Regions from separate parts of the Pantoea sp. SGAir0430 genome, predicted to be linked through region 1. Evidence: predicted binding sites of a transcription regulator. Region 1 holds the regulator's gene; the other holds the start of a gene.
The links. Region 1 encodes sigma-54, which starts transcription at its own class of promoters, with help from an activator protein. Its sites were predicted from a motif close to GTTGGCACANNTTTCGCTNT; they were not measured.

Region 1 (10,581 bases):
TTCTGGCGCTGATCGCCCTGGTGCTGATCGGCTGGAATCTTACCAACCAGGACGACAGCGCCACGCCGGTGGCGACCAACGATCAGGCGCCGACCTACACCAGCGCTAACTCCAGCACCGTGGTGTATAACCCGACGGGTGCGCTGGCCTATAAGCTGGTCTCGGATAAAGTGACCTACTTTTCGGCCGAAGAAGTGAGCTGGTTCGATAATCCGGTGATGACCACTTACGACGAAAACAAAGTGCCCACGTGGTCGGTTCGTGCTGACAAGGCAAAGCTGACGAAAGATCGTATGCTGTATCTTTATGGCCACGTTGAAGTACACACATTGACGCAGGATTCCCAGCTTGAGCGCATCATCACGGATAATGCTCAGGTTAATCTGGTCAGCCAGGATGTGACGTCTGACGATCAGGTCACCCTATTTGGCCGCAGTTTTAACTCCACTGGCATGAAGATGCGCGGCAACCTACGGACAAAGAATGCCGAGCTGCTTGAAAAGGTCAAAACCTCCTATGAAATTCAAAATGAACAAAAATAGCCTTAAGTTGCTGCTGGTGAGTGCGCTGCTGGCAACCAGCCTGCCGGCGCTGGCGTTAACGGGCGATTCGGACAAGCCGGTTAACATCGACTCGGTGAACCAGGCGCTCGATTTGCAGGGTAACGTCGCCACCTTTACCGGCAACGTGATCGTGACCCAGGGCACCATCAAAATTACCGCCGATAAAGTGGTGGTAACGCGTCCCGGCGGCGACAGCAACAAAACCATCGTCGATGCCTACGGCAATCCGGCCACCTTTTATCAGATGCAGGACAACGGCAAACCGGTGCAGGGTCACGCCGCCAAACTGCACTATGAGCTGGCCAACGATTTCGTCGAGCTGACCGGCAACGCCTTTATTGAGCAGCAGGACAGCAACATCAAAGGCGATCGCATCACCTATCTGGTGAAAGAGCAGAAAATGCAGGCCTACAGTCAGGGCCAGAGCAAGCGCGTCACCACCGTGCTGGTGCCGTCGCAGCTGCAGGATAAAAACGGTTCGTCTGCGAGCCCCAAAAAGAGTAACTGATCGCTATGGCCACATTAGTCGCTGAAAACCTGGCGAAAGCCTACAAAGGCCGTCGCGTAGTAGAAGATGTCAGCCTGCAGGTGAAATCCGGCGAGATTGTCGGCCTGCTGGGCCCCAACGGGGCCGGTAAAACCACCACCTTCTACATGGTGGTCGGCATCGTGCCGCGTGATGCCGGCCGCATCATCATTGATGAAGAAGATATCAGTATTCTGCCGCTGCATGCGCGCGCGCGCCGCGGCATCGGTTATCTGCCGCAGGAAGCGTCGATCTTTCGCCGTCTGAGCGTCTACGACAACCTGATGGCGGTACTGCAGGTGCGTGACGATCTGACGGAAGAGCAGCGTCAGGACCGCGCCAATGAGCTGATGGACGAGTTCCACATCGGCCATCTGCGCGACAGCATGGGCCAGGCGCTGTCGGGCGGTGAACGTCGCCGCGTCGAGATTGCCCGTGCGCTGGCCGCCAATCCAAAGTTTATCCTGCTGGATGAACCTTTTGCCGGCGTTGACCCCATCTCCGTTATCGATATCAAAAAGATCATCGAACACCTGCGTGACAGCGGCCTCGGCGTGCTGATCACCGACCACAACGTGCGTGAAACGCTCGCGGTGTGTGAGCGCGCATATATCGTCAGCCAGGGCCATCTGATTGCCCACGGCACGCCAGATGAAATTCTTGCAGATGAGCAGGTTAAGCGGGTTTATTTGGGCGAAGAGTTCAGACTCTGATAAGGTGTCGGCATACCCGACATTTGCTTAGGAAATTCTAGCCGGATTATGAAGCAAGGTTTGCAACTCAGGCTCAGCCAACAGCTGGCGATGACCCCCCAGTTGCAGCAGGCAATCCGCTTGCTGCAACTCTCTACGCTTGAACTCCAGCAGGAACTGCAACTGGCGCTGGAAAGCAATCCGCTGCTTGAACAAACCGATCTGCACGATGAAGTCGACGCCCGCGAGTTTCAGGAGAACGAGGCGTTAGATACCCGTGAGGCACTCGAACAGAAAGAGATGCCGGAAGAGCTGCCGCTCGATGCCACCTGGGACGAGATCTACACGGCCGGTACGCCCTCCGGCACCGGCACCGATTACCAGGACGACGAGCTGCCGGTGTATCAGGGTGAAACCACGCAGTCGCTGCAGGACTATCTGATGTGGCAGGTGGAACTGACGCCGTTCACCGACACCGACCGCGCCATCGCCACCTCCATCGTCGATGCCATCGACGATACCGGTTATCTCACTGTCAGCTTACAGGACATTTGTGACAGTATTGGTGACGAAGAGCTGACGCTGGAAGAGGTGGAAGCGGTGCTGAAGCGCGTACAGCGTTTCGATCCGGTGGGCGTCGGCGCACGCGATCTGCGTGACTGCCTGCTGGTGCAGCTGTCGCAGTATCCGGCCGATATGCCGATGCTGAACGAAGCACGGCTGATCGTCAGCGAGCACCTCGACCTGCTGGCTAACCACGATTTCCGCAGCCTGATGCGCGTGACGCGGCTGAAAGAAGAGGTGCTGAAGGAAGCGATGCTGCTGATTCAGTCGCTCGATCCGCGCCCCGGGCAGTCCATCAATACCAGCGAGCCCGAGTATGTGATTCCCGATGTGCTGGTGCGCAAGACTGGCACGCGCTGGACGGTGGAGCTGAACGCTGACAGCCTGCCGCGCCTGAAGATTAATCAGCATTACGCCGCGATGGGCGGTTCTGCGCGTAATGACAGTGACAGTCAGTTTATTCGCAGCAACTTACAGGAAGCCCGCTGGCTGATTAAGAGCCTGGAGAGCCGCAACGACACGCTGCTGAAAGTGACGCGCTGTATTGTCGAACAGCAGCAGGCGTTTTTTGAACAGGGTGAAGAGTATATGCGTCCGATGGTGCTGGCGGATATCGCCCAGGCCGTGGATATGCATGAATCCACCATTTCCCGCGTCACCACGCAAAAGTATTTGCACAGCCCGCGTGGCATTTTTGAACTGAAGTATTTTTTCTCCAGTCACGTCAGCACCGAAGGCGGTGGCGAAGCCTCGTCGACGGCGATCCGTGCACTGGTGAAAAAATTAATCTCCGCGGAAAATCCCGCAAAACCCTTGAGCGACAGCAAACTGACCTCCATGTTATCTGAACAGGGCATCATGGTGGCGCGACGTACGGTTGCTAAGTATCGCGAGTCTTTATCTATACCGCCATCAAACCAGCGCAAGCAGCTGGTTTGACCGAAACAAGAAGGAAGACCTATGCAGCTAAACCTTACCGGACTGAATGTTGAGATAACCGACCCACTGCGCGAATTTGTAAATAACAAATTTGCCAAACTGGAACACTATTTTGATCGTATCAATCAGGTTTATATTGTTCTGAAAGTGGAGAAGGTGACGCAGATTGCGGAAGCAACCCTGCACGTCAACGGCGGGGAGCTGCACGCCACATCGGAAGCGGAAGACATGTACGCGGCCATCGACGGGTTAATTGACAAGCTGGCCCGTCAGCTGACCAAACACAAAGACAAACTGAAAAAACACTAACCTTCACGCTTGCAGAGTGCTGACGGGTTCAGCACTCAGAGGAGAAATGGGGCGGGTCACCGCCCCGTTTTGTCATCTGCGCAAGCGCCTGCAGTCACCTGCCCTGCCCGTTCGCGGTGTCCCGGTACGTGCCTTACGGCTATGTGAACACGCAAGTGAAACGATGATGAACAACGATCTGACACTGGAATTGAGCGCGGTCCTTTCGCTGGACTGCACCCGCAGCGGCGTACACTGCCAGAGTAAAAAGCGCGCGCTGGAAATTATCAGCGAGCTGGCCGCTAAGCAGCTCAATCTGCCGCACCAGACGCTTTTTGAAGCCATCCTGACCCGTGAACGCATGGGCAGTACCGGCATTGGCAACGGCATCGCCATCCCGCACGGCAAGCTGGAGGAGGATACGCTGCGCGCCGTTGGCGTGTTTATCAGCCTCGACCAGCCTATCGCCTTTGACGCCGTCGACAACCAGCCGGTTGACCTGCTGTTTGCCCTGCTGGTGCCCGCAGACCAGTGCAAAACCCATCTGCACACCCTGTCGCTGGTGGCGAAACGCCTGGCGGATAAAACCGTCTGCCGCCGTTTGCGCGCGGCACAGAGCGATGAAGAGCTCTACGCCATCATTACAGAAGCTCAGGAAGATCACGCTTAAGCGACAGACACTTTTACCGGCCTGCGTGCCGGTTTAACACGGGAGAAATGTGATGGTGCTGATGATCGTTAGCGGTCGGTCAGGCTCAGGAAAATCAGTCGCGCTGCGCGCCCTTGAGGATATGGGCTTCTACTGTGTCGATAACCTGCCGGTGGTGCTGCTGCCGGAGCTGGCGAACACCTTAACCGAGCGCAATATCTCAGCGGCGGTTAGCATTGACGTGCGCAACATGCCGGAATCACCGGAGGTGTTTGAGCAGGCACTGAACAATCTGCCGGAAGCGTTCTCGCCACAGCTGCTGTTTCTGGACGCCGATCGCAATACGCTGATCCGCCGCTACAGCGACACGCGCCGCCTGCATCCGCTCTCCAGCAAAAATCTGTCGCTGGAAAGCGCCATTGATGAGGAGAACGATCTGCTGGAGCCGCTGCGCTCGCGTGCGGATCTGATCATCGATACCTCAGAGATGTCGGTGCATGAGCTGGCAGAAATGCTGCGCACGCGCCTGCTGGGCAAGCGTGAGCGTGAACTCACCATGGTGTTTGAATCCTTCGGCTTCAAGCACGGCATCCCGATCGACGCCGATTACGTATTTGACGTGCGTTTCCTGCCCAACCCGCACTGGGATCCGAAGCTGCGTCCGATGACCGGGCTCGATCGTCCGGTGGCGGCCTTCCTCGATCGTCACACCGAAGTGCACAACTTTATCTACCAGACACGCAGCTATCTCGAGCTGTGGCTGCCGATGCTGGAAACCAATAACCGCAGCTATCTGACGGTGGCGATTGGCTGTACCGGCGGTAAGCACCGTTCGGTCTACATTGCCGAACAGCTGGCAGACTATTTCCGTTCGCGCGGTAAAAATGTGCAGTCCCGTCATCGCACCCTGGAAAAACGCAAATCATGACCGTGAAGCAAACCGTTGAGATTCGAAATAAGCTGGGTATGCATGCGCGCCCGGCGATGAAGCTGTTTGAGCTGGTGCAGAGTTTTGATGCGGAAGTGCTGCTGCGTAACGAGGCCGGCACCGAAGCCGAAGCCAGCAGCGTGATTGCGCTACTGATGCTCGACTCCGCTAAAGGCGGTCATATCGAAATCGAGGCCAGCGGCCCGCAGGAAACCCAGGCGCTGGCCGCGGTGATTGAGCTGTTTGAAGCCGGTTTTGACGAAGACTAACCGCGTCAGTGCAGCTGGTAACGGTTGAGGAAGCCCTCGCCGCCCAGCTGGCGCATCTGGCGCATAATCCACTGCTGGCGCTGACGAATGTAGCCGGACGGCGCATCCGCGCGGAAGCGAATCGGATTCGGCAGCACCGCCGCCAGCAAAGCGGCTTCCGCCATGCTCAGCCGACTGGCAGGCTTGTGGAAATAGCGCTGCGATGCCTCTTCCACACCAAACACTCCATTACCGAATTCCGCAATATTCAGGTACACCGTCAGAATGCGGCGTTTGGTCCATACCGTTTCCAGTCCCACCGTCAGCCCGGCCTCCAGCCCTTTGCGCACCCAACTGCGGCCATCCCACAAGAACAGGTTCTTCGCCGTCTGCTGAGACAGCGTTGATGCGCCGCGCATCCGTTCGCTGCCGTCATTGTCCAGCACCTGCTGAATGGCATGCACGTCAAAGCCCCAGTGCTCAGGAAACTTCTGATCTTCCGAGGCGATCACCGCCAGCGCCATCCACGGTGAAATCTCATCCATTCCCACCCAGTCTGAATGGGCGACATAATCGAAGCGTCCGCTGAACCACGCGCCAAGCTGCCGCTCCACCATTACCGCCGAAAACGGCACCGGCAAAAATGCGAACAGCACAATACCGGCCAGCCACAGACCCAGCCATGCCAGAAGCACCCTGCCAGCCAGCCGCTTCAGGCGCTGGACCATCTTCCCTTTACTCTTACTCATGCAATCGTCTCTTACCGGTTCCCTGGATTAATCAATTACTCAGGTCATGATTTCAAATAGCGGTGATGCAAGCCGTAATTTTATCTCTGCGGCATCGCGACCACCAGCCAAACTCATTGCGCGGGCAACCATCGTTCCTCTATTAGAGCCAGTCGCATCAAGCACTTCCGGCAAAAAGGAATCGGTTCCATGCAGAAAAATCGCGCAGCGCGCACGGGCATAAATACTTAACCGATTGTGATGCCGCTCACGTTAAACCTTTCACGATGTTTAACTATCATCTTTAGTAGTCAGTGAAGATGTTCATTGACAACCGAGACCATTCTGAAAAACACGGCGCAAATAGCGACAATTACGCTTCAGACCAGGGCGCAACCTGTAAAACGTTTTACCGCCCATCCGGTTTACGCTAACCGTTCAATGCCCGAACTGGAACTTTCAGCCGGGGGTTTCCAAAACGTTTTGGATAACCGCGGCAAAATCTGGTTATTCATTATTAGAATCAATAACATGAGCATAAAAACGGCCGTTGCGCTGCGCTTTTTGCCGTTTCCCTTCGCTGCGCAGCGCTTTCCGGACCGCGACTGTGGGAAAACCAGGCAAAAAACCGAACATTTGCTCAAAAATAGTGCAATACGCCAAAGAAATTGATTCCTTGCTTGACTGTGTCAGCAAATTAATGTTTTCTGTATTTAAACGCTGCTCAACATCACACAATTTAATGAATCTTGTCACAAGCTGTGGCGAATTTGCTAAGGTGATTTTGAAGCGTTAACCAATACCACGCTGTTGCTTTTGTATTCGATTTCTAATAATAGCAGCAGCGCCCATTTCCCTGGTGTTGGCGCAGTATTCGCGCACCCCGGTTTCGACTGGGGTCATTTTTTTTCTGGCCCGCGCTATTTTTCCCGCTCCGCAACCCAGTTCCGTAATACTTCAACGTCGTGCCGCCACTCGTGCTTCAGCTCGTCAACCCACTCCTGCACGTTATCCCACCAGGCCGGCAATTCCGGTGACTGAATCTGTTTCGCCAGTTTCTGCAGATGCAGCAGGCCGACCGAGCCCGCCGCGCCTTTGATCTTGTGCCCCTCTTCGGCGATGCCCTTCTGGTCACGCGCCATCATGTTGGAGTCCAGCACCTCAAGATAACCCGGCATCATCTGCTCGAACATCGTCAGGCTTTGGGTGATCAGCCCCGGACCAACCAGCTCGATATACTGCTCCAGCATGTCGACATCCAGCAGCGTGCGTGACTGTTCCGCGTCGGCGTCACTCACCACTGCTTCCGCTTCGGCCTGGTAATCCCAGAATTTCTTGATCATCGCGGTCAGCGCCGGCACCGCCAGCGGTTTGCTCAGCACATCGTCCATGCCGGCATCGAGATACTCTTTTTTATCCTTCAGCACGTTGGCAGTCAGCGCCACCAGCGGCGGCAGCGTCACGCCGGCGTGCTGCTGATGAATGGCACGCGACACATCGAGGCCGGTCATGTCCGGCAGCTGGATATCCAGCAGCACCAGGTCGAACTCCTGCGGATCGAACATCGCCAGCGCCTCACCGCCGGTCATCGCCACCTCCACGCTGCAACCCAGCTTTTCCAGTACCGAGCGCGCCACAATCACGTTGAGCTCAATATCTTCTACCAGCAGCACGTGCAGCGCCGGCAACGGCATGCTGTCGTCCTGACCCTCATCTTCCACTTCATCCGCCACGCGCGGCGCGTGGATTTCCACGGTAAAGCACGAGCCCTGACCCGGTGCGCTGCTGACGGTGATATCGCCGCCCATCGCCTGCGCCAGCCGGCGTGACACCGCCAGGCCAATTCCGGTGCCGGTGGCCGGTTTACCGCCGTGCTGATCTTTCACCTGGTAATACATGGCGAAGATTTTATCCTGCTCTTCCTGCGGAATGCCCATCCCGGAGTCCTGCACCTCAAAGTGCAGCGTTTCGTCCTGGCGATAGGCGACGCGCACCACGATTTCGCCCTGCCGGGTAAACTTCACGGCATTGCCGATCAGGTTCCACAGAATCTGGCGCAGGCGCGTGCCGTCGGCGGAGATCTTGTGCGGCAGCGGCAACTCCGGTGCCATGACAAACTTCAGCCCTTTCGGCTGCGCCAGCAGGCCGGAGAGGTTTTCCAGGTCGGCGAGGAAGCCGGTGAAATCCAGCGGCTGGTTATCCAGCTGCACTTTGCGCCGCTCAATCTTGTCGACTTCAATCACATCATTAAAGATGTTACCGAGGGTGATGGCCGAGACGTGAATGGTTTTCAGGTACTTCAGCTGCTCCTGATTGAGATCGGTATCCAGCAGGATGCGGCTCAACCCGACGATGCCGTTAAGCGGCGTACGCAGCTCGTGGCTGATGGTGGAGATAAAGGTGGTCTTTTCACGGCTGGCGTTCTCCAGCGCGTCCTGATAGCGCTTACGCTCGGTAATATCGCGTCCGAAGCCCATCAGGCCGCTGCGCTTACCGACGCGGTCGTAATACGGCACTTTGCGGATTTCAAAGCAGGCTTTGCGCCCGTCCGGATACTGCAGCCACTGTTCATAGGTGAGCGACACATTGTGGCGAAACACCTTCTCATCGGTCTCCAGCACTTTGGTGGCGGCATCTTCGTCATAAATGTCGCGCGGCGTCAGGCCAATCAGCTGCTTCTCACTCAGGCCGGTGAGCAGTTCCATGGCGCGGTTACAGCCAGAGAACTGTTTGTCGATGTTGCGATAGAACACCAGGTCGGGCGAGGCATCGAGGAACGAACGCAGGAAGGAAGATTGCTGCTCCAGCTCAATCTGCGCCTGTTCACGCCGCGTCATCTCTTCGCGCAGCTTATCCATCACCTGCTCGCGCGCCTGCTCTGCTTTAATACGGTCGCTGATTTCCTGGTTCAGCTGGCTGATGGTCTCTTTCATCTGCTGATTCAGTTCAAGGTCGCGCGTGCGCATCTCCTCCAGCTTGTCCACCAGCTTCGACAGCCGCTGGCGCGACTCCTCCAGCTGATCGACCACCACGGAGAGAAAGTAGACCGCCCACGGGGTAATCAGCAGGCCAAAAAACACTGAACGTACGACGTCGATACTTTCAACGTGGCCACGCAGCACCATGGTGACCGCCATCTGCACTACCATTGCCAGCACCACCAGCGCCGAAGCCAGCAGCAGCGAAAACCGCACCAGCCCGAGCTTGACCATTAAATCCACGTAGTACTGTGCTAAAAGACGAATCTGTTTCATCACGCGCTCCCTGAACGAATCTGGCTCATCATAGCGTAATTATCCGCGCGCTGCGCCGCCGCACGCGCCGTGCGGACTGACTTTACGCCCTGTTATGGTGCAGCAGCGCGGCGTTTCGCCGACGTTCGCGCCTTTATGCCTAAAGCGCTTGACTAATTCTGCCAACTGAATAATCTGGAGGGCCGCGCTTTTGCGGGTCCCGGTGCCGCGTGCCCGGCGCATCCGCTTTCTGCAGCCATCCCTCCTGATGGTTGCCTTCCGTTATTGCATATCCATTCAGCTTAAGTGCTGTTTTAATCACACCCTGGTTAATTAATTTTACTAATGGCAACCGCGTTTTGATTCAAATGTTCCGCCATAAGAAAAACAGATACATGCTGTGCACGAAACGGTCCAAACAGAATTTTGTGCTGGCATCCCCACATTCAACAGCATGGTCTGGAAATATGAGGCCGATCACACAGTGAGACGGCTCACACTTCATAAGGGAATCAGAAAGGTCAGATTGACATATATTTACGTAATAAAAACATAATAATCATACAGTTAAATCGCAAAAAGGCTGATTAACCGTAATAAAGCTGGCTATTTGACCTGAGTTCGCTTTCCCGATAAGTTGGAATTCCGCTGGATGCTTTCCAGTCGGGACTGTGTCTCGGCATATCTATGCAGCAAGAAGACTCCCTCTGGATGCAAGTTATCTCCCTTAGAGACCGGATTTTATGGACAGCCAATCAAGGACGTAAATCAGTGCCTTGATTGTCGTTGTCCGGTGTTGCGACGTCCGCGTAAAAGCGCGCGAAAACAAATTGATACAGCACGCAGCAGCGCTCTGTGCCTGAAATAATGCAGGTAATGTCTAAAGCAGTTTAAGGAGACCCTCAATGTCCACTCAACAACCTAACCCCTGGGGTTTGTATGATCCATCAGCAGGAAGCGACAGCTGTGGTGTAGGTTTCATTACCCGCAAGGACGGCGAGCAGACCCATGAAATCCTGCAGATGGCGCACAGCGCCCTGTGCACGGTACCGCACCGTGGCGGGATGTCTGCAGAGGGTGTGGGCGATGGCGCAGGCGTTAACGTTGACCTCTCCCTGAACTTCTTCCGTAAGCTGACCGGTCAGGCGCTGGAAGCGGGCCGCTTTGGCGTGGGCAACTTCTTTGTGCCAAAAGATGCGGCACTGCGCGCGAACGCAGAGCGT
Region 2 (10,581 bases), 890 kb from region 1:
GTCCGCCGTAATAGGCTTTGACCACTGCCAGGCTGACTTTGCCCTCGGCAAAATTCACCACCTGCAACGCGCCAGGGTACTGAATCAGCCGATAGATATTGTCGATCACCAGCTGTTCAGGCGAGATCAAATGGTCGATGGGTACCGCTTCCGGCACGAACAGCTTTTCCGCATCGCGCAGATAATCGGCGGCGCGGATACGGGCAATGCGGTTTGGCGTGTTAAACAGCGAGTAAGCAATCTGACAGGCAATCATGTTGGTTTCGTCAGAACTGGTGACCGCCACCAGCATATCCGCATCTTCGGCGCCGGCTTCACGCAACACGCGCGGGTGCGAACCATGGCCCTGCACCACGCGCAGGTCAAACTTATCCTGCAGCACGCGTAAGCGTGAGGGATCGCTATCAACCACGGTGATGTCATTGTTTTCGCCCACCAGGTTTTCAGCGAGCGTGCCGCCCACCTGGCCGGCGCCGAGGATAATAATTTTCATGGATACGTTGCTCTTGTCACTGTGCGCTGCACTATTTTTTCATCAGCTTAGCGTAGAAGAAACCGTCGCCGCCATCGATGGCAGGGAAAACCTGCCAGCCGTTAAGTTGCCCCTGTGGCAGTGCCTGCGGCACCGCATCGTCATGCGTCGCGAGGAAAGCCTCGATCTGCTGCTGGTTCTCCTGCGGCAGCACTGAGCAGGTGGCATAAAGCAGCGTACCGCCCGATTTCAGGCGTGGCCAGATGGCCGCCAGAATCTCACGCTGTAGCGCGGCGAGTTCGTCGATATCGCGATCGCGGCGTAGCCATTTGATATCCGGATGGCGTCGAATAACGCCGGTGGCCGAGCAGGGCGCATCCAGCAGGATGCGGTCGAATTGCTGCTCGTCGCACCAGGCCGCTGGCGTGCGGCCATCGCCCTGACGCACGTCAGCCTGCATCCCCAGACGCTGCAGGTTTTCCGTCACGCGCGACAGGCGCTGCGCATCGATATCCACCGCCATCACGCGTGCCTGCGGCGCAATTTCGAGAATATGGGTGGTTTTGCCGCCGGGCGCAGCGCACAGGTCGAGAATGGTTTCGCCGTTTTCCGGCGCCAGCAGCAGGGCACAACGCTGAGCAGAGAGATCCTGCACCGTCACCCAGCCCTGCTCAAAGCCTGGCAGCTGACTGACCGGAGCCGGAGCTTCAAGACGCAGCGCATCCGGCGCGTCAGCACCAAACGCATTTTGATTCTGCTGGGTTAATAACGCCAGCCAGGCGTCACGGCTGTGATGCTGACGATTCACGCGCAGCCACATTGGCGGTCGCTGATTGTTTGCTTCTACAATCCGCTGCCACTGCTCTGGCCACGCGGTTTGCAGCCGTTTCAGTAGCCAGCCCGGATGCCAGTAGCGCTGCGGGCCCTGATTGACCTCTGCCAGCAGTGCGTCCTGCTGACGCTGGAACTGACGCAGCACGCCGTTAAGCAAGCCTTTCAGATTTGCCCGCTTCAGTGCTTCAGCCCCGGCCACGGTTTCGGCCAGCGCGGCGTGCGGCGGAACGCGGGTATACAGCAGCTGATACAGGCCTACCATGATCAGATAGTGCAGCACGCGCTGTTTGCCGGTTAACGGCCGCGCCATCAGCTTATTAATCAACGCTTCCAGCTGCGGCAGCGTGCGCGTCACGCCAAAACACAACTCCTGCAGCAGCGCGCCATCGTTGTTTGCCAGCGTTTTTTGCGCAGCGGGCAGAATCGCGCTCAGCGATTCCCCTTTATCCACCACGCGTTCAATCAGTTGCGCGGCAAGGCTGCGCAGGTTGGTCGCTTTTTTCATATTCATTCATCAAACAAAAAGCCCGGCGGAGACCGGGCTGGAGAATCAGGCCAGAACGGTGCCGGGTGTAAACCATTCACGACGCGAATTGAGCAGATCCTGCGCCGCCATGGCTTTTTTGCCGGCAGGCTGCAGTGAGAGCAGATTCAGCACGCCGTCAGCGGTAGCAATCTGGATGCCGTGTTTGTCCGCCTGCAGAATTTCTCCCGGCTGGGCGCTGCGGTGCGGTAATACGCTGGCCTGCCAGACTTTGACCGGCTGATCGTCGATGAGGAAATAACTCACCGGCCACGGATTAAAGGCGCGAATGCACCGTTCCAGCTGAACAGCAGAGAGCGACCAGTCAAGACGAGCCTCTTCTTTGCTGAGCTTTTCCGCGTAAGTTACCAGGGTCTCATCCTGCACTTCGGGCTGCGCGCTGCCGGCGGCCAGCAGGCTGAGCGTGGTCAGCATCCCCTGCGGGCCCAGCTGCGCCAGCTTGTCGTACAGCGATGCGCTGGTATCGTCGGCATTAATCGGGCAGGTTATTTTGTGCAGCATATCGCCGGTATCCAGACCCACGTCCATCTGCATGATGGTCACACCGGTTTCGTTATCGCCGGCCCACAGTGAGCGCTGAATCGGCGCCGCACCACGCCAGCGCGGCAGCAGCGAGCCGTGTACGTTGATGCAGCCAAGGCGCGGCATCGTCAGCACCGCCTGAGGCAGGATCAGACCATAAGCGACGACCACCATCACATCGGCCTGCAGTCCGGCAACCAGCTGCTGATTCTCTTCCGGCTTCAGGGACTTTGGCTGAAACACGGGAATATCATGCGCCTGAGCCAGCACTTTTACCGGGCCCGGCGTGAGTTTGTTGCCACGTCCGGCAGGGCGGTCGGGCTGAGTAAAGACGCCAACCACCTGATGCTCAGAAGCAAGCAGCGCGTCGAGATGACGCGCTGCGAAGTCAGGAGTACCGGCAAAGATGATTTTTAACGGTGCAGACACAGTTCAACCTTCTGTTCGCTCTCAGGATGCGCGCGCATTCTGGCGGGCCAGTTTTTCCAGTTTCTGTTTAATACGCTGACGCTTCAGCGGCGACAGATAATCAATAAACAGTTTACCGTCGAGATGGTCGATCTCATGCTGGATGCAGATCGCCAGCAGACCGTCGGTTTCCAGCTCGAAGCTGTTACCGTCGCGATTCAGCGCGCGCACTTTGACCCGCTCGGCACGCGGCACAAACGCCCGCTGTTCCGGGATCGACAGGCAACCCTCTTCGATACCGGTTTCGCCGCTTTTTTCCAGCAGCTCCGGGTTAATCAGCACCAGGCGCTCTTCGCGGCTTTCAGAAACATCAATCACGATGATGCGCTGGTGAATATCCACCTGCGTCGCCGCCAGACCAATGCCTTCTTCGGCGTACATGGTCTCAAACATATCGTCGACAATACGCTGAACGTCAGCATTCACAGCCGCAACGGGTGCAGCAATTTTGCGAAGGCGATCGTCAGGGAAATGTAATACCTGCAAAACTGACATAAATATCCAGATCTGTATGCGTTAAAGAAAAGATTACTGCCTCATATTGTAGACTTTTTGGGGCCTGATTGACAGCATTGTGCCGCATCAGAGCACGGCTGACAGGGAGCGCAGCATGGAACGCAGTGAAAGGATTATCAGGCTGACTTACGTCTGGGGTTTAAGCGGTGAGCGCGCCCGTCAGTTCATCATGGCGCTTCTGGCCGCCAGCCACGTTGACGACGCGTGGCTGCAGCAGCACGGTCTGGACGACACGCAGCGGCAACAGTTTCTCGCCCTCTGTCCACGGCAGCTGGAAACAACGCAGCGCTGGCTGCAACAGGCGCAACATCATCTGATCGCCTGCAGCGACGCACATTATCCCGCCCGGCTGCGGGAAATCAGCCGCTATCCGGCTGCCCTTTATATAGCGGGTGACCTCTCTGCACTCGCGACACCGCAACTGGCGGTGGTCGGCAGTCGTCACTGTTCGCCGTATGGCAGAGAATGGGGCAGCTGGTTTACCCAGCAGCTGGCGCTAAGCGGTTTGACCATCACCAGCGGGCTGGCGCGCGGTATTGATGGCGTGGCGCATCGTGCCGCGCTGGAAGTGCAGGGCAAAACTCTGGCCGTGCTGGGCAGCGGGCTGAATCATCTCTATCCGAAAAGCCATCAGCCGCTGGCACAAGAGATCATCGCCAGCGGCGGCGCGCTGGTTTCAGAACTGCCGCTGTCGATGGCGCCCCATGCGGTAAATTTCCCGCGGCGTAATCGTATTATCAGTGGCCTGAGTCATGGCGTGCTGGTGGTTGAAGCGTCACTGAAGAGTGGCTCGCTGGTGACGGCGCGGTATGCGCTGGAACAAAACCGTAACGTGTATGCGCTGCCTGGCGCGCTGGGTAATCCTGGCTGTGAAGGCACGCACTGGCTGATTCAGCAGGGTGCGCTGCTGGTGGCGCATCCCAACAATATCCTTGAGGATTTGCATTCTGCCCTGCAATGGTTGCCGGCCAGCATCTCAGAAACAATATATTCACAACTCAGTGATGATGTGCCATTGCCATTTCCCAGCGTGTTGGCTAACGTAGGTGATGAGGTTACACCTGTTGACGTCGTCGCTGAACGTGCCGGCCAACCTGTGCCAGTTATCGCAGCGCAATTGCTGGAGCTGGAGTTAGCAGGATGGATCGCAGCTGTACCCGGCGGCTATGTCCGATTGAGGAGGGCATGCCATGTTCGACGTACTTATGTACTTGTTTGAGACGTATATCCACAACGAGGCTGAAATGCGCGTTGACCAGGATAAATTGACCGATGACTTAACCGATGCCGGTTTTCATCGCGAAGATATCTACAATGCGTTGAATTGGCTTGAGCGGTTAGCGGATTATCAGGATGGTCTGGTCGCGCCAGTGTTGCTGGCTAACGATCCGCTCTCCATGCGAATCTACACGGAAGAAGAGAGCCAGCGTTTAGATGCCGAGTGTCGTGGTTTTATTCTGTTCCTGGAGCAAATCCAGGTGCTGAATATGGAAACGCGCGAAATGGTCATCGAACGGGTTATGGCGCTTGATACGCTGGAATTCGATCTGGAAGATCTCAAATGGGTGGTGCTGATGGTGCTGTTTAACATCCCCGGGTGTGAAAATGCCTATCAGCAGATGGAAGAACTGTTATTCGACGTCAATGAAGGTATGCTGCATTAATTTGCGATTAATGCATTCGGTAATATGAGTAAACCAGCACTATTTACCGTGCGTAAACACGATCCCTGCCCCGCCTGCGGGGCAGAATTAGTGATACGTGCCGGCAAACACGGGCCTTTTCTCGGCTGTGTGAATTATCCAACCTGCGACTATATTCGCCCGCTGAAAAGCCAGGGTGATGGCCATATTGTCAAAGTGCTGGAAGGCCATGCCTGCCCGCAGTGTGGTGCGGACAAAGTGCTGCGCCAGGGGCGATTCGGCATGTTTGTCGGCTGTAGCCACTATCCGGAGTGTGATTACACGGAAACCATCGATAAGCCGGACGAAACCGCAATTGCCTGCCCGCAGTGCGCCAGCGGCAAGCTGGTGCAGCGCCGTTCACGCTATGGCAAAACCTTCCATGCCTGCGACCGTTATCCCGACTGCCAGTTCGCGATCAACGCCACGCCGCTGGAAGGTGTCTGCCCCCATTGCCAGTTCCCGTTATTAATAGAAAAGAAAACCGCACAGGGCATGAAGCGCTTCTGCGCCAGCAAACGCTGCGGTAAGCCCATCGCCCAGGATGAAGAGTGATCATGAACCAGAGCCAGCATGCACCCGGAAGCCTCGACTTCTGCATCGAACAACTTCAGCAACAGCAAGTGATTGCTTACCCTACCGAAGCCGTATTCGGCCTTGGCTGCGATCCGGACAGCGAAAGCGCGGTGATGGCCCTGCTGGCACTGAAACAGCGCCCGGTAGAAAAGGGTCTGATTCTGATCGCCGCTGATTATACGCAGCTTGAGCCTTATATTGCCGATCGCGAACTCACCGTGCTGCAGCGCGAACGTATGTTTGCCAGCTGGCCGGGTCCGGTCACCTATGTGGTGCCTGCTTCGCCGCATACGCCGCGCTGGTTAACCGGCCGCTTTGATTCGCTGGCGATTCGCGTCAGCGATCATCCGCAGGTCCAGGCGCTGTGTCGCGGATTTGGCAAGCCGCTGGTCTCAACCAGCGCGAATTTAACCGGTCAGCCGCCGTGCCGCAGCGCCGCCGAAGTGGCAGAGCAGTTTGGCTCGCAGTTCCCGGTGTTGCAGGCGGCCACCGGCGGTCGCCTGAATCCTTCTGAAATCCGCGATGCTATTAGCGGTGAACTCATTCGTCAGGGCTGATTATGGAAAAGTTTGCCGTTTTTGGTCATCCCATCGCCCACAGCAAATCTCCGTTTATTCACGCCGCTTTTGCTGAGCAGACCGGTATTGAACATCCTTACGGACGCATCTGCGCACCGCTGGAAGGGTTCCCGCAGGCGATAGAGGCGTTTTTTGCGGCCGGTGGCAAAGGCGCCAATGTTACGCTGCCGTTTAAACAGCAGGCATGGGAATTCGCGGATGAGCTCAGCGAACGCGCGGCATTATCCGGCGCGGTAAATACCTTAAAGAAGAGAGCCGATGGTTCGATTCTGGGTGATAACACGGACGGCATCGGCCTGCTGAGCGATCTGCAACGGCTGCAGCTAATCCGGCCGGGCGATCGAATTCTGCTGGTGGGTGCGGGCGGCGCGGCGCGTGGGGTGATCCTGCCGCTGCTCTCGACGGGCTGCGCGCTGGTGGTGGTTAACCGCACGGCAGAACGCGCGCAACAGCTGGCTGAGCTTTTCCAGCACAGTGGGGCGATCCAGGCGATGAGTTTTGATCAACTGGCCGGCGATCGTTTTGATCTGATCATCAATGCCACCTCCAGCGGCGTAGCGGGCGACGTGCCGCCGCTGCCGGTTACGCTGATTGATGCGCAGGTGCGCTGTTACGACATGTTTTATCAGCAGGGGCTGACGCCATTTCTGGCGTGGTGCCAGCAGCACGGCACACAGCAGCTGGCGGATGGACTCGGCATGCTGGTGGGTCAGGCGGCGCATGCGTTTCAGCTGTGGCATGGCGTTATGCCGGAGATCGCGCCGGTCATCGATCAACTTAAACAGGCGATGCAGGCATGAATCAGGCTATCCAGTTTCCCGATCGGGAAAGCTGGGACGCAGTCAGGCAGGCGGTGCTGTTCCCGGTCTTAGTGAATGGTATGGGACTGACCTGCGCAATATCGCTGCCGGCGCTGCAGCAACGTTTTGGTGCCGGAGAGGCGATGGCGCTGTTTAGCGCGCATCGCTGGGATCTGGAGGAAGAGGCCGAGCAGCTGCTCCGGGCGGAGCAGGCCGACGATCAGGGCTGGCTGTGGCTGCCCTGAGTCAGATATTCATCTTTCCAGCCGACATAATTGTTAGCGGAGTAAAGCAGTCCGGCTATTTCCGCTTCGGTTAGTGGCCGGATCTGCTTCACCGGGCTGCCTAAATAGAGATAGCCGCTTTGCAGGCGTTTACCGGGTGGCACCAGGCTGCCGGCGCCAATCATCACCTCATCTTCGACGATCGCGCCATCCAGCAGGATCGAGCCCATACCCACCAGCACGCGGTTGCCAATGGTGCAGCCGTGCAGCATTGCTTTATGGCCCACCGTCACGTCTTCACCGATGATCAATGGAAAGCCATCGGGATTACTGCTGGATTTATGCGTAACGTGCAGCACGCTGCCATCCTGGATATTGCTGCGTTTACCAATCACCACTTTATTCACGTCACCGCGGATTGCTACCAGTGGCCAGATGCTGACATCATCAGCCAGCTCGACTTCGCCAACGACCACGCTGCTGCTATCCACCATCACACGTTCGCCGGTGTGGGGAATATGTTGCTTATAAGGACGCAGGGCTACAGACATTCTATTTCTCCTTTTCTGATGTTTCCCGCTAGCCTGCGGCTTCCGGTGCGGGTAAACAAGCTGATTTTTGCGCGGATCGCTCGCGATCGCAGCGAAAAGAGTGAAAACTCGCCAGTCGATAAAAAAGATCGAAAAAAGGGGTTGTGCAAAAAATCCGGATCCCTATAATGCGCCACCACTGAGACGGCAAAGCGGCAACGCAGGCGGCTCAGCAGGGCGTGAAGTGATTCACCCCGCCGGAGAAAAACGCTGAAAAAAGTGTTTGACTCTGAAGGAGGAAAGCGTAATATACGCCACCTCGCGACAGCAGGCCGAACGCCGCGTCGCACCGCTCTTTAACAATTTATCAGACAATCTGTGTGGGCACTCGCAGGATTGATATCAGCGTCTACGGACGTTAAAAATATCAAGTCTTTGCTGAGTGAACACGTAATTCATTACGAAGTTTAATTCACAGAGCATCGCTGCACTCGTTGCAGCAAATCAAACTTAAATTGAAGAGTTTGATCATGGCTCAGATTGAACGCTGGCGGCAGGCCTAACACATGCAAGTCGAACGGCAGCACAGAAGAGCTTGCTCTTTGGGTGGCGAGTGGCGGACGGGTGAGTAATGTCTGGGAAACTGCCCGATGGAGGGGGATAACTACTGGAAACGGTAGCTAATACCGCATAACGTCGCAAGACCAAAGTGGGGGACCTTCGGGCCTCACACCATCGGATGTGCCCAGATGGGATTAGCTAGTAGGTGGGGTAATGGCTCACCTAGGCGACGATCCCTAGCTGGTCTGAGAGGATGACCAGCCACACTGGAACTGAGACACGGTCCAGACTCCTACGGGAGGCAGCAGTGGGGAATATTGCACAATGGGCGCAAGCCTGATGCAGCCATGCCGCGTGTATGAAGAAGGCCTTCGGGTTGTAAAGTACTTTCAGCGGGGAGGAAGGCGGTGAGGTTAATAACCTCGCCGATTGACGTTACCCGCAGAAGAAGCACCGGCTAACTCCGTGCCAGCAGCCGCGGTAATACGGAGGGTGCAAGCGTTAATCGGAATTACTGGGCGTAAAGCGCACGCAGGCGGTCTGTTAAGTCAGATGTGAAATCCCCGGGCTTAACCTGGGAACTGCATTTGAAACTGGCAGGCTTGAGTCTCGTAGAGGGGGGTAGAATTCCAGGTGTAGCGGTGAAATGCGTAGAGATCTGGAGGAATACCGGTGGCGAAGGCGGCCCCCTGGACGAAGACTGACGCTCAGGTGCGAAAGCGTGGGGAGCAAACAGGATTAGATACCCTGGTAGTCCACGCCGTAAACGATGTCGACTTGGAGGTTGTGCCCTTGAGGCGTGGCTTCCGGAGCTAACGCGTTAAGTCGACCGCCTGGGGAGTACGGCCGCAAGGTTAAAACTCAAATGAATTGACGGGGGCCCGCACAAGCGGTGGAGCATGTGGTTTAATTCGATGCAACGCGAAGAACCTTACCTGGCCTTGACATCCAGAGAACTTAGCAGAGATGCTTTGGTGCCTTCGGGAACTCTGAGACAGGTGCTGCATGGCTGTCGTCAGCTCGTGTTGTGAAATGTTGGGTTAAGTCCCGCAACGAGCGCAACCCTTATCCTTTGTTGCCAGCGATTCGGTCGGGAACTCAAAGGAGACTGCCGGTGATAAACCGGAGGAAGGTGGGGATGACGTCAAGTCATCATGGCCCTTACGGCCAGGGCTACACACGTGCTACAATGGCGCATACAAAGAGAAGCGACCTCGCGAGAGCAAGCGGACCTCATAAAGTGCGTCGTAGTCCGGATTGGAGTCTGCAACTCGACTCCATGAAGTCGGAATCGCTAGTAATCGTAGATCAGAATGCTACGGTGAATACGTTCCCGGGCCTTGTACACACCGCCCGTCACACCATGGGAGTGGGTTGCAAAAGAAGTAGGTAGCTTAACCTTCGGGAGGGCGCTTACCACTTTGTGATTCATGACTGGGGTGAAGTCGTAACAAGGTAACCGTAGGGGAACCTGCGGTTGGATCACCTCCTTACCTGAAGATACCTTCCCGCGAAGTGCTCACACAGATTGTCTGATAGAAAAGTAACGAGCAGAAAAAACCTCTACAGGCTTGTAGCTCAGGTGGTTAGAGCGCACCCCTGATAAGGGTGAGGTCGGTGGTTCAAGTCCACTCAGGCCTACCAGATTTCTTCTCATGCCGCGTTATGTTTCCGGCTCGCATAGTTCACTATGCTTCGCGAAAACATGCCTTGCCTGAGACGAAATCACATTTCCCGTGTGAGAAACGTGACTCCTGGTGAGTGGATGTAGATGGTCTCTGCAGTGACTGTATGGGGCTATAGCTCAGCTGGGAGAGCGCCTGCCTTGCACGCAGGAGGTCAGCGGTTCGATCCCGCTTAGCTCCACCATTACAGTACTGAAACTTACTTCAGAGTATACCGGCGACGGTGTGCTGCGAAGTATTTGCTCTTTAACAATCCGGAACAAGCTGAAAATTTGAAACGACGCGTCGTATTCATTCTCCGTAATAAGAATGAAATTTACGATGCGTTCGGGTCTCTCAAATGCTTGCAGTCCGCAGCGTTGCAAAACGCCTGTGGGTTGTGAGGTTAAGCGACTAAGCGTACACGGTGGATGCCCTGGCAGTCAGAGGCGATGAAGGACGTGCTAATCTGCGAAAAGCGACGGTAAGGTGATATGAACCGCTACAGCCGTCGATGTCCGAATGGGGAAACCCAATGCACTTGTGCATTATCGTTAACTGAATACATAGGTTAACGAGGCGAACCGGGGGAACTGAAACATCTAAGTAC

Region 2: the regulator sigma-54 is predicted to act here: its motif matches at 7,856-7,875, upstream of E7738_RS15810 (gamma carbonic anhydrase family protein).

What each region holds. Positions count from the first base shown of each region.
Region 1 covers NZ_CP039427.1:2,441,590-2,452,170, forward strand. Annotated here, with positions in the region: gene lptC (LPS export ABC transporter periplasmic protein LptC) at 1-542, shown strand, start outside; gene lptA (lipopolysaccharide ABC transporter substrate-binding protein LptA) at 517-1,071, shown strand; gene lptB (LPS export ABC transporter ATP-binding protein) at 1,077-1,802, shown strand; gene rpoN (RNA polymerase factor sigma-54) at 1,851-3,284, shown strand; gene hpf (ribosome hibernation promoting factor) at 3,306-3,593, shown strand; gene ptsN (PTS IIA-like nitrogen regulatory protein PtsN) at 3,760-4,242, shown strand; gene rapZ (RNase adapter RapZ) at 4,295-5,149, shown strand; gene npr (PTS phosphocarrier protein NPr) at 5,146-5,418, shown strand; gene mtgA (monofunctional biosynthetic peptidoglycan transglycosylase) at 5,424-6,146, opposite strand; gene E7738_RS11765 (hypothetical protein) at 6,453-6,797, shown strand; gene arcB (aerobic respiration two-component sensor histidine kinase ArcB) at 7,046-9,379, opposite strand; gene E7738_RS11775 (glutamate synthase-related protein) at 10,264-10,581, shown strand, end outside.
Region 2 covers NZ_CP039427.1:3,334,124-3,344,704, forward strand. Annotated here, with positions in the region: gene trkA (Trk system potassium transporter TrkA) at 1-493, opposite strand, end outside; gene rsmB (16S rRNA (cytosine(967)-C(5))-methyltransferase RsmB) at 525-1,811, opposite strand; gene fmt (methionyl-tRNA formyltransferase) at 1,857-2,801, opposite strand; gene def (peptide deformylase) at 2,823-3,335, opposite strand; gene dprA (DNA-protecting protein DprA) at 3,451-4,575, shown strand; gene smg (DUF494 family protein Smg) at 4,547-5,020, shown strand; gene E7738_RS15790 (DNA topoisomerase family protein) at 5,045-5,593, shown strand; gene tsaC (L-threonylcarbamoyladenylate synthase type 1 TsaC) at 5,596-6,171, shown strand; gene aroE (shikimate dehydrogenase) at 6,174-6,992, shown strand; gene E7738_RS15805 (DUF1488 family protein) at 6,989-7,237, shown strand; gene E7738_RS15810 (gamma carbonic anhydrase family protein) at 7,213-7,767, opposite strand; rRNA gene E7738_RS15815 (16S ribosomal RNA) at 8,259-9,800, shown strand; tRNA gene E7738_RS15820 (tRNA-Ile) at 9,875-9,951, shown strand; tRNA gene E7738_RS15825 (tRNA-Ala) at 10,101-10,176, shown strand; rRNA gene E7738_RS15830 (23S ribosomal RNA) at 10,376-10,581, shown strand, end outside.